2 regions of the Paenirhodobacter huangdaonensis genome follow, and region 2 is predicted to be linked to the other one. Evidence: riboswitches for the same ligand, from Rfam matches in the RefSeq annotation. Region 2 holds a riboswitch; the other holds the start of a gene.
What was found. A riboswitch is a leader RNA that binds a small molecule or an ion and turns the genes downstream of it on or off. The one in region 2 is predicted to bind thiamine pyrophosphate.
Positions count from the first base shown of each region.

Region 1: another riboswitch for thiamine pyrophosphate. It lies ahead of thiD (bifunctional hydroxymethylpyrimidine kinase/phosphomethylpyrimidine kinase); the one in region 2 lies ahead of EOW66_RS11160 (thiamine ABC transporter substrate-binding protein).

Region 1 is NZ_SAVA01000009.1:62,158-66,561, forward strand. Features, by position in the region: gene EOW66_RS14985 (polysaccharide biosynthesis/export family protein) at 1-991, shown strand, start outside; gene EOW66_RS14990 (hypothetical protein) at 1,093-1,575, shown strand; gene EOW66_RS14995 (outer membrane protein) at 1,667-2,392, shown strand; TPP riboswitch at 2,527-2,631, shown strand; gene thiD (bifunctional hydroxymethylpyrimidine kinase/phosphomethylpyrimidine kinase) at 2,698-3,495, shown strand; gene EOW66_RS15005 (FAD-dependent oxidoreductase) at 3,492-4,404, shown strand, end outside.
Region 2 is NZ_SAVA01000006.1:33,554-37,957, forward strand. Features, by position in the region: gene aroC (chorismate synthase) at 1-964, opposite strand, end outside; gene EOW66_RS11150 (SRPBCC family protein) at 1,109-1,525, shown strand; gene EOW66_RS11155 (cytochrome b) at 1,530-2,003, opposite strand; TPP riboswitch at 2,163-2,271, shown strand; gene EOW66_RS11160 (thiamine ABC transporter substrate-binding protein) at 2,311-3,300, shown strand; gene EOW66_RS11165 (ABC transporter permease subunit) at 3,276-4,404, shown strand, end outside.

The DNA of each region.
Region 1 (4,404 bases), on a different contig from region 2:
GCGCGGTGCCGTCGAACGGAGCACGGAATACCCGGTGGTTGCGGTGGACCGCGCCCTGGCAAAGCGGCTGTCACAGCGCACGCCCGCACGCTTCGGTGCCGAGTTCACCCGCGCCGGCATCGTCGATGCCGACCGCATCCATCCCGGCGATCAGCTCAAATTCCAGATCTTCGAGACCGTCGATGCCGGCCTGCTGGGCTCGACCGGGCGCGCGCCGACGCTGATCGGCCCGATCGAGGTCGGCGGCGATGGCGCGGTCAGCCTGCCCTATGCCGGACGCATCCAGGCGAACGGGCGCCGGCTCGAGGACCTGCGCGGCGATCTCGAGACGCGTCTCGCGGAGCAGACCCCGAACCCGCAGGTGATCGTGACCCGCGAATCCGGCAGCGGCTTTTCGGTGACGGTTTCCGGCAATGCCTCGGGGGGCGGTGTGGTGCCGCTGAACTACGGCCAGCGCAGCCTGCGCGCGGCGCTGGCGATGGTCGGCGGGGCGCAAGGCGACCCGGCTCTCGTCACCGTCGAGGTGATGCGCGCCGGCAAGCGCGGGCGGGCCCGGCTCGATCAGATCCAGACCGTGCCGGGGCAGGACATCGCCCTGCGCCCGGGCGACGCGATCACCGTGACGACCGAGAAACCCCGCGTCGCGATGCTCGGCGCCTCTTCATCTCAGGGCGCGGTGCCGCTTGAGCACGCCGGCGAGACGCTGGCTGCGGCGCTGGCCCGGGCGGGCGGATTGAGTGCGAATTCGGGCGATGCCAAAGGGCTTTTCGTGCTGCGCAGCACCAATGCCGCGACCGGCTCTGAGAAACCCGAGATCTATGCGTTCGACATGACCCAGCCCGAAGGCATCTTCGCCGCCGACGCCTTCGCGCTCGAGGATGGCGACGTGGTCTATGTCAGCGAAGTCGCGGTCTCGCGTGCCGGTCGCGCGGTGCGCGCGTTGCTCGGCTTCACCCAGCCCGTCGATCAGATCACCAGTCTCGGAGGATGAAATATGCAATCAGGATCACCGCAGGCCGTCCTGTCGGCGCAGCCGGGAGCGGCGAGCGCAGCACCGCCTCTGTGCCACTGGCAGCCCGCACAGGCACCGGCATGACCGGCCCCATCCAGCTTTCCGACGCGGTGCTGTTCCTGTCCCCCGCCCGGCAAGCCTCCGGGCTGCCCGCCGAGATCGAGGGGGCCGCGGGCGCCTCGCCGCTTGAACGCCTGGCCGGACGCCTGCGGCACGAAGGCTTCGTGCGGCTGCGCGTGATCTTGCTGAACGACGAGCAGGGGCCGCAATTCCGCCACCGGCTGGCACGCGGCCTGCTCGACCGGATCAGCCGGCGCGCCGCCGCGGAGGGGATCGCGCTCGTGCTCGAGAGCGCCGACTCGCTCGAGGCCTGGCTCGCGGCCGAGCCCGCCGAGACCGATTGGATCGTGCAGCGCCCCGCCGCCACCGAGAATATCCCCGCGCCACCCGGCCCGCCGCCGGTTGCGGAAACCGCCTGGTTCGAGCGCATGCAGCGCGACACCGGGCTTGGGAGCACGAGCGGCTGTGAGCCCGCTACGACCGGCCGGCGCGCCCTCGCCTGACCTCCCCCCGCCATGCCGACGCGGGCGGCGAGGCAGACCCGTCCGGCCACGGACCCCCGTTTTTGTTTCTGTCACCAGTGAAGAGCCCGTCATGTATCAAAGACTCCGTCTCGCCGGCGCCGCGTTCTGCGCCCTCCTTCCCGCCGCCCAGACCCTCGCCGGAGGCTTCACGGCGCCGGTGACCGAGGCCCCGGTTCCCGCCCCCGCCGCGGCCCCGGCAGCGACCGACTGGACCGGCCCTTACCTCGGCCTGTCGCTCGTCAATGTCTTCGGTGCCGATGACCGGCTGGGCATCGCCAACCCGGCCGGCCGCCAGATCGCGGCCCCGGGCCAGCTCGACATCGCCGGCCCCGGCGGCGCGGTGCAGCTCGGCTATCGCTGGCAAAGCCGCCTGCTTGGCCGCGAGGTGGTGATCGGGCCGGAGATTTCCTACGAGGACAGCTCGGCCGATGCCGACCTGTCCTGGGCCGGCGGCCGCGGTGCGAGCAATCTCGATCAGCTCTGGTCGCTGCGCGTCAAGGCCGGCGTGCTGAATGCGAGCCGCAACACCCTTGTCTATGGCACGCTCGGCGCGGCACGCGGCAAGTTCGGCTATACCGTCCAGGGCGACGGCATGGCCTTCGACGGCAGCTTCCGCAACACCGCCTGGACCGCGGGCCTCGGCGTCGAGCACAAGCTCAGCCAGCGCGTGTCGGTCTTCGGCGAATGGGAATTCCGTCAGTTCGGCAAGGCGGTGCTGCGCGATGACGCGGGTATGGCCACCAAGGCAACCCCCGAGCATCACGCCCTGAAGCTCGGCGTCAACATGTCCTTCTGAGACTGCCTCGGGCCGGCCCGCGGAAGCGGCCCGGCCCGTCTGCCCCCCCGGCAGACCACGACGCGCGGCGCCGCCCGCGATGAAATTTCACAAGACCGGTTGCCGAACGGCCCTTTGCCCAATACAACAGCTGCACTTACTCGTTGGGGTGCGCCGGGCAACCGGGGCTGAGAGGCGAAAGCTAACCCATCGAACCTGATCCGGTTCATACCGGCGGAGGGAACGGGTAGCTGACAGCGTGACGGCCGGATCTGGCCGCACGCATGCCCCCCTTATCCGTCCGTCGGGCATCTTGGGGGGAGGCCATGACGGCTATCGCATTGACCATCGCAGGGTCCGACAGCGGCGGCGGCGCCGGGATCCAGGCCGATCTGAAGGCCTTTTCGGCGCTTGGCGTCTATGGCGCCAGCGTGCTGACCGCGATCACCGCGCAGAACACCCGCGCCGTCACCTTGGTCGAACCGCTCTCGCCCGAGATCGTGCGCGCGCAGATCGCCGCGGTCTTCGACGATCTCGAGGTGCGCGCGGTGAAGATCGGCATGCTCGGCGATCCGCAGCTGATCCGCACCGTCGCCGAGGGGCTGCGCGGGCGCGACCTTGCCGTGGTGGTCGACCCGGTGATGGTGGCGAAATCCGGGGACCGGCTGCTTGCGGCCGACGCGATCGCGGCGCTGCGGAGCGAGCTTCTGCCGCTTGCCACCGTGCTCACCCCGAACCTGCCCGAAGCGGCCGAGCTGCTGGGCACCGCCCCCGCCCCCGATCTCGAGACCCGCGAAGCGCAGGGCCGCGCCCTTGGCGCACTCGGGCCCGGCTGGGTGCTGATGAAGGGCGGCCATGCCGACGGCCCCACCTGTGCCGATCTGCTGCTCGGGCCGGAGCGCCACCTGTTGAGCGCGCCGCGCATCGCCACCCGCAACACCCATGGCACCGGCTGCTCGCTCTCGGCCGCGATCGCCGCGGGGATGGCACAGGGGCTGGCCGTGCCCGAGGCGGTCGCCCGCGCGCATCGCTGGCTGCACGGCGCCATCGCCGCCGCGGACCGGCTGCAGATCGGCTCCGGCCACGGCCCGGTGCATCACTTCCACGAATGGTGGCAGGCATGACGATCCGCATCCTTGGCGCCGGGGTCATGGGGCTCGCCATCGCGACCGAACTCAGCACCCGCGGACATGCGGTCGAACTGGTCGACCCGCAGCCCGCGCCCGGCCCGCATGCCTGTTCCTGGTGGGCGGGCGGCATGCTTGCCCCCTATTGCGAGCGGGAATCGGCCGAGGAGCCGGTGGAGCGCCATGGCCTCGCCGCGATCGACTGGTGGCACCGCCACACCGGCTGCGTCAGCCACACCGGCACGCTGGTGCTGACGTTGTCGCGCGACCGCGGCGAGCTGACCCGCTTCGCCCGCCGCTCGCGTGGGCATCAGGCGGTGGATGGCGCCGCGATCGCCGCCCTCGAGCCCGATCTTGGCGGTCGCTTCACCACCGGCCTCTTCTATCCCGACGAGGCCCATCTTTCGCCCCGCGCCGCGCTGAGCGAGCTGCGCCGCCGGCTTGTGGCGCGTGGCGTCGCCTTCCACCTCACGCCGCCCGCACCCACGCCGGAGCTGAGCATCGACGCCCGCGGCCTTGCGGCGCGCGACGCCCTGCCCGACCTGCGCGGCGTGCGCGGCGAGATGCTGGTGCTGCGCTGCCCCGAGGTGTCGCTCTCCCGCCCGGTGCGGCTGCTGCATCCGCGCATCCCGCTTTATGTCGTGCCGCGCGGCGACGGCATCTTCATGCTCGGCGCAACGATGATCGAGAGCGACCGGCGCGGCGTCGTCACCGCCCGCTCGCTGCTCGAGCTGCTGTCGGCCGCCTATGCGCTGCATCCGGCCTTCGGCGAGGCCGAGGTGCTGGAAACCGGCGCCGACGCCCGCCCGGCCTTCCCCGACAACCTGCCCAGATTGCGGCGCCGCGGCGCAACGCTGTTCGCCAACGGGCTTTATCGTCACGGTTTCCTGCTCTCGCCCGCGGTCG
Region 2 (4,404 bases):
TGACCTCGACCTCGTTGCCGGCAACGTCGATCGAACGGCGCGGCGTCAGGATCGAGGAGGTCGGCTTGACCGCGAAGCGCAGCACGATCGGCTGGCCGGTGGTGATGCCGCCAAGGATGCCGCCGGCGTGGTTCGTCTCGTAGACCGGGCCCGAGGGGCCCATGCGGATCTCGTCGGCATTCTCGGCGCCGGTGAGCCCCGCCGCCGCCATGCCCTCGCCGATCTCGACCGCCTTGACCGCGTTGATCGACATCATCGCCGCGGCCAGATCGCTGTCCATCTTGGCATAGATCGGCGCGCCAAGCCCGGGCGGGCAGCCCTCGGCCACCACCTCGATCATCGCGCCGACCGAGTTCTGGTTCTTGCGCACCGCCTCGAGATAGTCGGCCCATTCGTCGACGACCGCGGCGTCCGGAATGAAGAACGGGTTGCGCAGGATCTCGTCGCGGTCAAACCGCTCGCGGCTGATCTGCTTCACCCCCATCTGCACCATGTAACCGGTGATCCGCAGCCCCGGCACCAGCGCCTTCAGCACCGCCTGCGCAACGCCGCCCGCCGCGACCCGCGCCGCGGTTTCCCGCGCGCTCGAACGTCCGCCGCCGCGATAGTCGCGGATGCCGTATTTCTGGTGATAGGCAAGGTCGGCATGGCCCGGGCGGAACTGCCGGGCGATCTCGCCGTAATCCTTGCTGCGCTGATCGGTGTTCTCGATCATCAGCTGGATCGGCGTGCCGGTGGTGCGGCCCTCGAAAGTGCCCGAGAGGATCTTCACCCGGTCGGGCTCCTGCCGCTGCGTCGTCATCTTCGACTGCCCCGGACGGCGGCGGTCGAGGAAGACCTGGATGAACTCCTCGGAAATCTCGATCCCCGGCGGGCAGCCGTCGACGGTGGCGCCAAGCGCGGGCCCGTGGCTCTCGCCCCAGGTGGTGACGCGGAACAGATGTCCGAAGGTGTTGTAGCTCATCGCGGGCCTCCCCTTTTGCCTTTCTCCTAAGGCATGGCGGCGCGTCGATAAACTGGAAAGTGCGGCGGGCCCCGGTGCTCCTTACAGCCAATTGACGCAACGCCACCCGCCTGCGACACTTTCCCGGCACAGGAGGAGCCCGCCATGGCAGCCGAGCAGGTCACGATCGCCGCCACCATCGCCGCCACGCCCTGCACCACCTGGCGCGCCTGGACCGAGCCCGCCCATATCACGCGCTGGAACTTCGCAGCGCCCGACTGGCACTGCCCGCACGCCGAGGTCGACCTGCGCCCGGGTGGCAGATACGGCGCCCGGATGGAGGCGAAGGACGGCAGCTTCGGCTTCGACCTCGAGGCGGTCTTCGACATCGTCGAACCGGAACGCCGCATCGCCTTCACCATGCCCGACGGGCGACGCGCCGAAACCACCTTCGAGGCGATCGGCGGCGGCACCCGCGTCACCACCACCTTCGATACGGAAACCGAAAACCCCATCGAGATGCAGCGCGCCGGCTGGCAGGCGATCCTCGACAATTTCGCGCGCTACGCCGCCGCGCTGTAAGGCCTCAGCCGCGCAGCATCTTGCCCAGCATGTCGGTCTTCCACAGGAACTGATGCGCGAGGGCCAGGCTGACATGCACCGCGATCAGCAGCCACCACAGCCAGCGCAGCACCTGCCCGTGCAGCACCAGCGCCGCCGCGCTGCCGCCGTAAAGGCCCATGAGCCCGCTCAGCGGCATCGCGAAAAACAGCGCGTAGAACACCCATTGCCCGAACCGCGCAAGGCGGCGAAAGACCTTCGGCGCGCCGAGGGGCTCGGGCGGCACCCCGTCGATCAGCCGCAGCAGCAGCCGCAGCAGGCCGAGCGTCAGCACCGCCGAGCCCACCAGGATATGCACGAAGGCGGGCGGCACGACCCCGATGTCGAGCCCGGTCCCCCCCATCCCCTGCGGCAGCAGAAGGTTGAACAGGATCAGCGCGACCATCACCCAGTGCAAGACCCGTTGCGGCAGGGAAAAGGTGGTGGGCAGCTCTCGCATCGGTCTCGCTCCGCATCGGCGCCCCGCGCCGGGCGCCTGCCCCCTGATGTGGGCCCGCGGGCGGACGGGGGCAAGCGACAGGGACCGGCCGCAGTGTCGCACCCGGGCATTCCTTCCGCCGCGATTCCCCTTGCATCGGCCCTGCACCGTCCTATCCTGCGCTCCACCTCGGGGTGCCCGGGCCCGAAAGGCCCGGCTGAGACGCGCAAGCGAACCCGTTGAACCTGAACCGGTTAAGACCGGCGGAGGGAAGGTATCCGGGCACTCTCCCGGCCTGACCCCGTCCGTCACGCCATTGGAGAGACCGATGAAGAAACCTCTGATGCTGGCGGCCTGTCTGATCGCGGCGAGCCCCGCGCTCGCCGAAGACAAGCCCGTCCTCACCGTCTATGCGCCCGACTATTTCACCTCGGAATGGGGCCCGGGCCCCGCGATCGAGACCGGGTTCGAGAAAAGCTGCGGCTGCGACCTGCGTTTTGTGGCGGGCGACGTGCTGCCGCGGATCCTGCTCGAGGGCGACAAGACCGCCGCCGATGTGGCGATCGGGCTGAACACCGATGTCATGGCCCGCGCCCGCGCCACCGGCCTCTTCGCGCCGCATGGCGAGGATGTGGCCCGCCTGACCCTGCCGATCGCCTGGACCGACGACATCTTCCTGCCCTTCGACTGGAGCGAGACCGCCTTCGTCTATGACAGGACGAAGCTGAAAAACCCGCCGAAATCGTTCCAGGAGCTGCTCGACGCGCCCGCCGATGCCTACAAGATCGCAATCGAGGATCCGCGTTCGGCGATCTCGGGGCTCGCCCTCCTGCTCTGGGTCAAGGCGATCTATGGCGACGAGGCCGGCGCGGCCTGGGAAAAGCTCGCCCCCAAGGTGCTGACCGTCACCCAGGACTGGTCGACCGCCTATGGCCTCTTCACCGATGGCGAGGTCGACATGGTGCTCAGCTTCACCACCTCGCCCGCCTATCACCGCATCGCCGAGAACGACGACACCAAGGTCGCCGCGATCTTCCCCGAGGGGCATTATTTCTTCACCGAGGTGGCGGCGCAGCTGAAGACCTCGAAACAGCCCGAACTCGCGCAGAAATTCATGGACTACCTGCTGTCGGACGCGTTCCAGGGGATGATCGCCACCGCGAACTGGTCCTATCCCGCGATCATCAAGCCGGGCTTCCTGCCCGAGGGCTTCGAGACCCTGCCGCGGCCCGAAAAAACCCTGTTCTTCTCGGAAACCGAGGCCGAGGCGCTGCGCGGCCCGGCGCTCGAGGAATGGCGGGCGGCCTTCGGCAAGTGAGCCCCGCGCGCGCCCTTCCGGCGGCGCTGGCAGCTATGCTTGCCGCGGCGCTGGTGCTCGCCCCCCTGGCCGCGGTGATCGGCCGGGCCGGGGGGCTGTCGGCGCTGAGCCGCGCCGACGGGGCGGCGCTTTGGTTCACGCTGTGGCAGGCGGCGCTGTCGGCGCTGCTGTCGTGCCTGCTCGCGGTGCCGGTTGCCCGCGCGCTCTACCGGCGCCGCTTCCCGGGGCGCGAGGCGCTCATTGCACTGATGGGCGCGCCCTTCCTGCTGCCCTCGATCGTCGCGATCCTCGGGCTGATCGCGGTCTTCGGCCGGCGCGGCGCGGTGAATGCCGCACTCGGCGCGCTCGGCCTGCCCACGCTCAGCGTCTATGGCGCGCATGGGGTGATCCTCGCCCATGTCTTCTTCAACCTGCCGCTCGCCACGCGGATGGTGCTGCACGGCTGGCAGGCGATCCCGTCCGAGCGGCTGCGGCTGGCCGCGAGCCTCGGCCTCGGCCCGGCCGAGGTGACGCGCCATCTGGAACGGCCGATGCTGCGCGCGGTGCTGCCCGGCGCAGCGCTCGCCATCTTCCTCGTCTGCCTGAGCTCCTTCGCCGTGGCGCTGGTGCTGGGCGGCGGGCCGCGGGCAACGACGGTCGAGCTGGCGATCTATCAGGCCTTCCGCTTCGATGCCGATCTCGGTCGGGCGGCGGCGCTCGCCCTCGTGCAGGTGGCGCTGGCGCTCGCGGCGCTGGCACTCGCCGCACGCTTCACCCTGCCCGCGGGCTTCGGCGCCGGGCTCGACCGGCCGGGCGCGCCCCTGCCCGCGCCGGGCGCGCGCCGGATCAAGGACGGAGCCGCGATCACCCTTGCCGCGGCCTTCCTGATCGCCCCCCTCGGCGCGATCGCGCTGCGCGGGCTGCCGGCACTTGCCGATCTGCCACCCTCGGTCTGGCGCGCCGCCGCGACCTCGCTCGCGCTCGCCGCGGGCTCGACGCTTCTCACCCTCGCCCTCGCCTTGCCGCTTTCCCTTGCCGCCCCCCGCGCCCGCTGGGCCGAGGCGGCGGCGATGCTGCCGATGGCGGCCTCGCCCCTCGTCCTCGGCACCGGGCTCTTTCTCATCG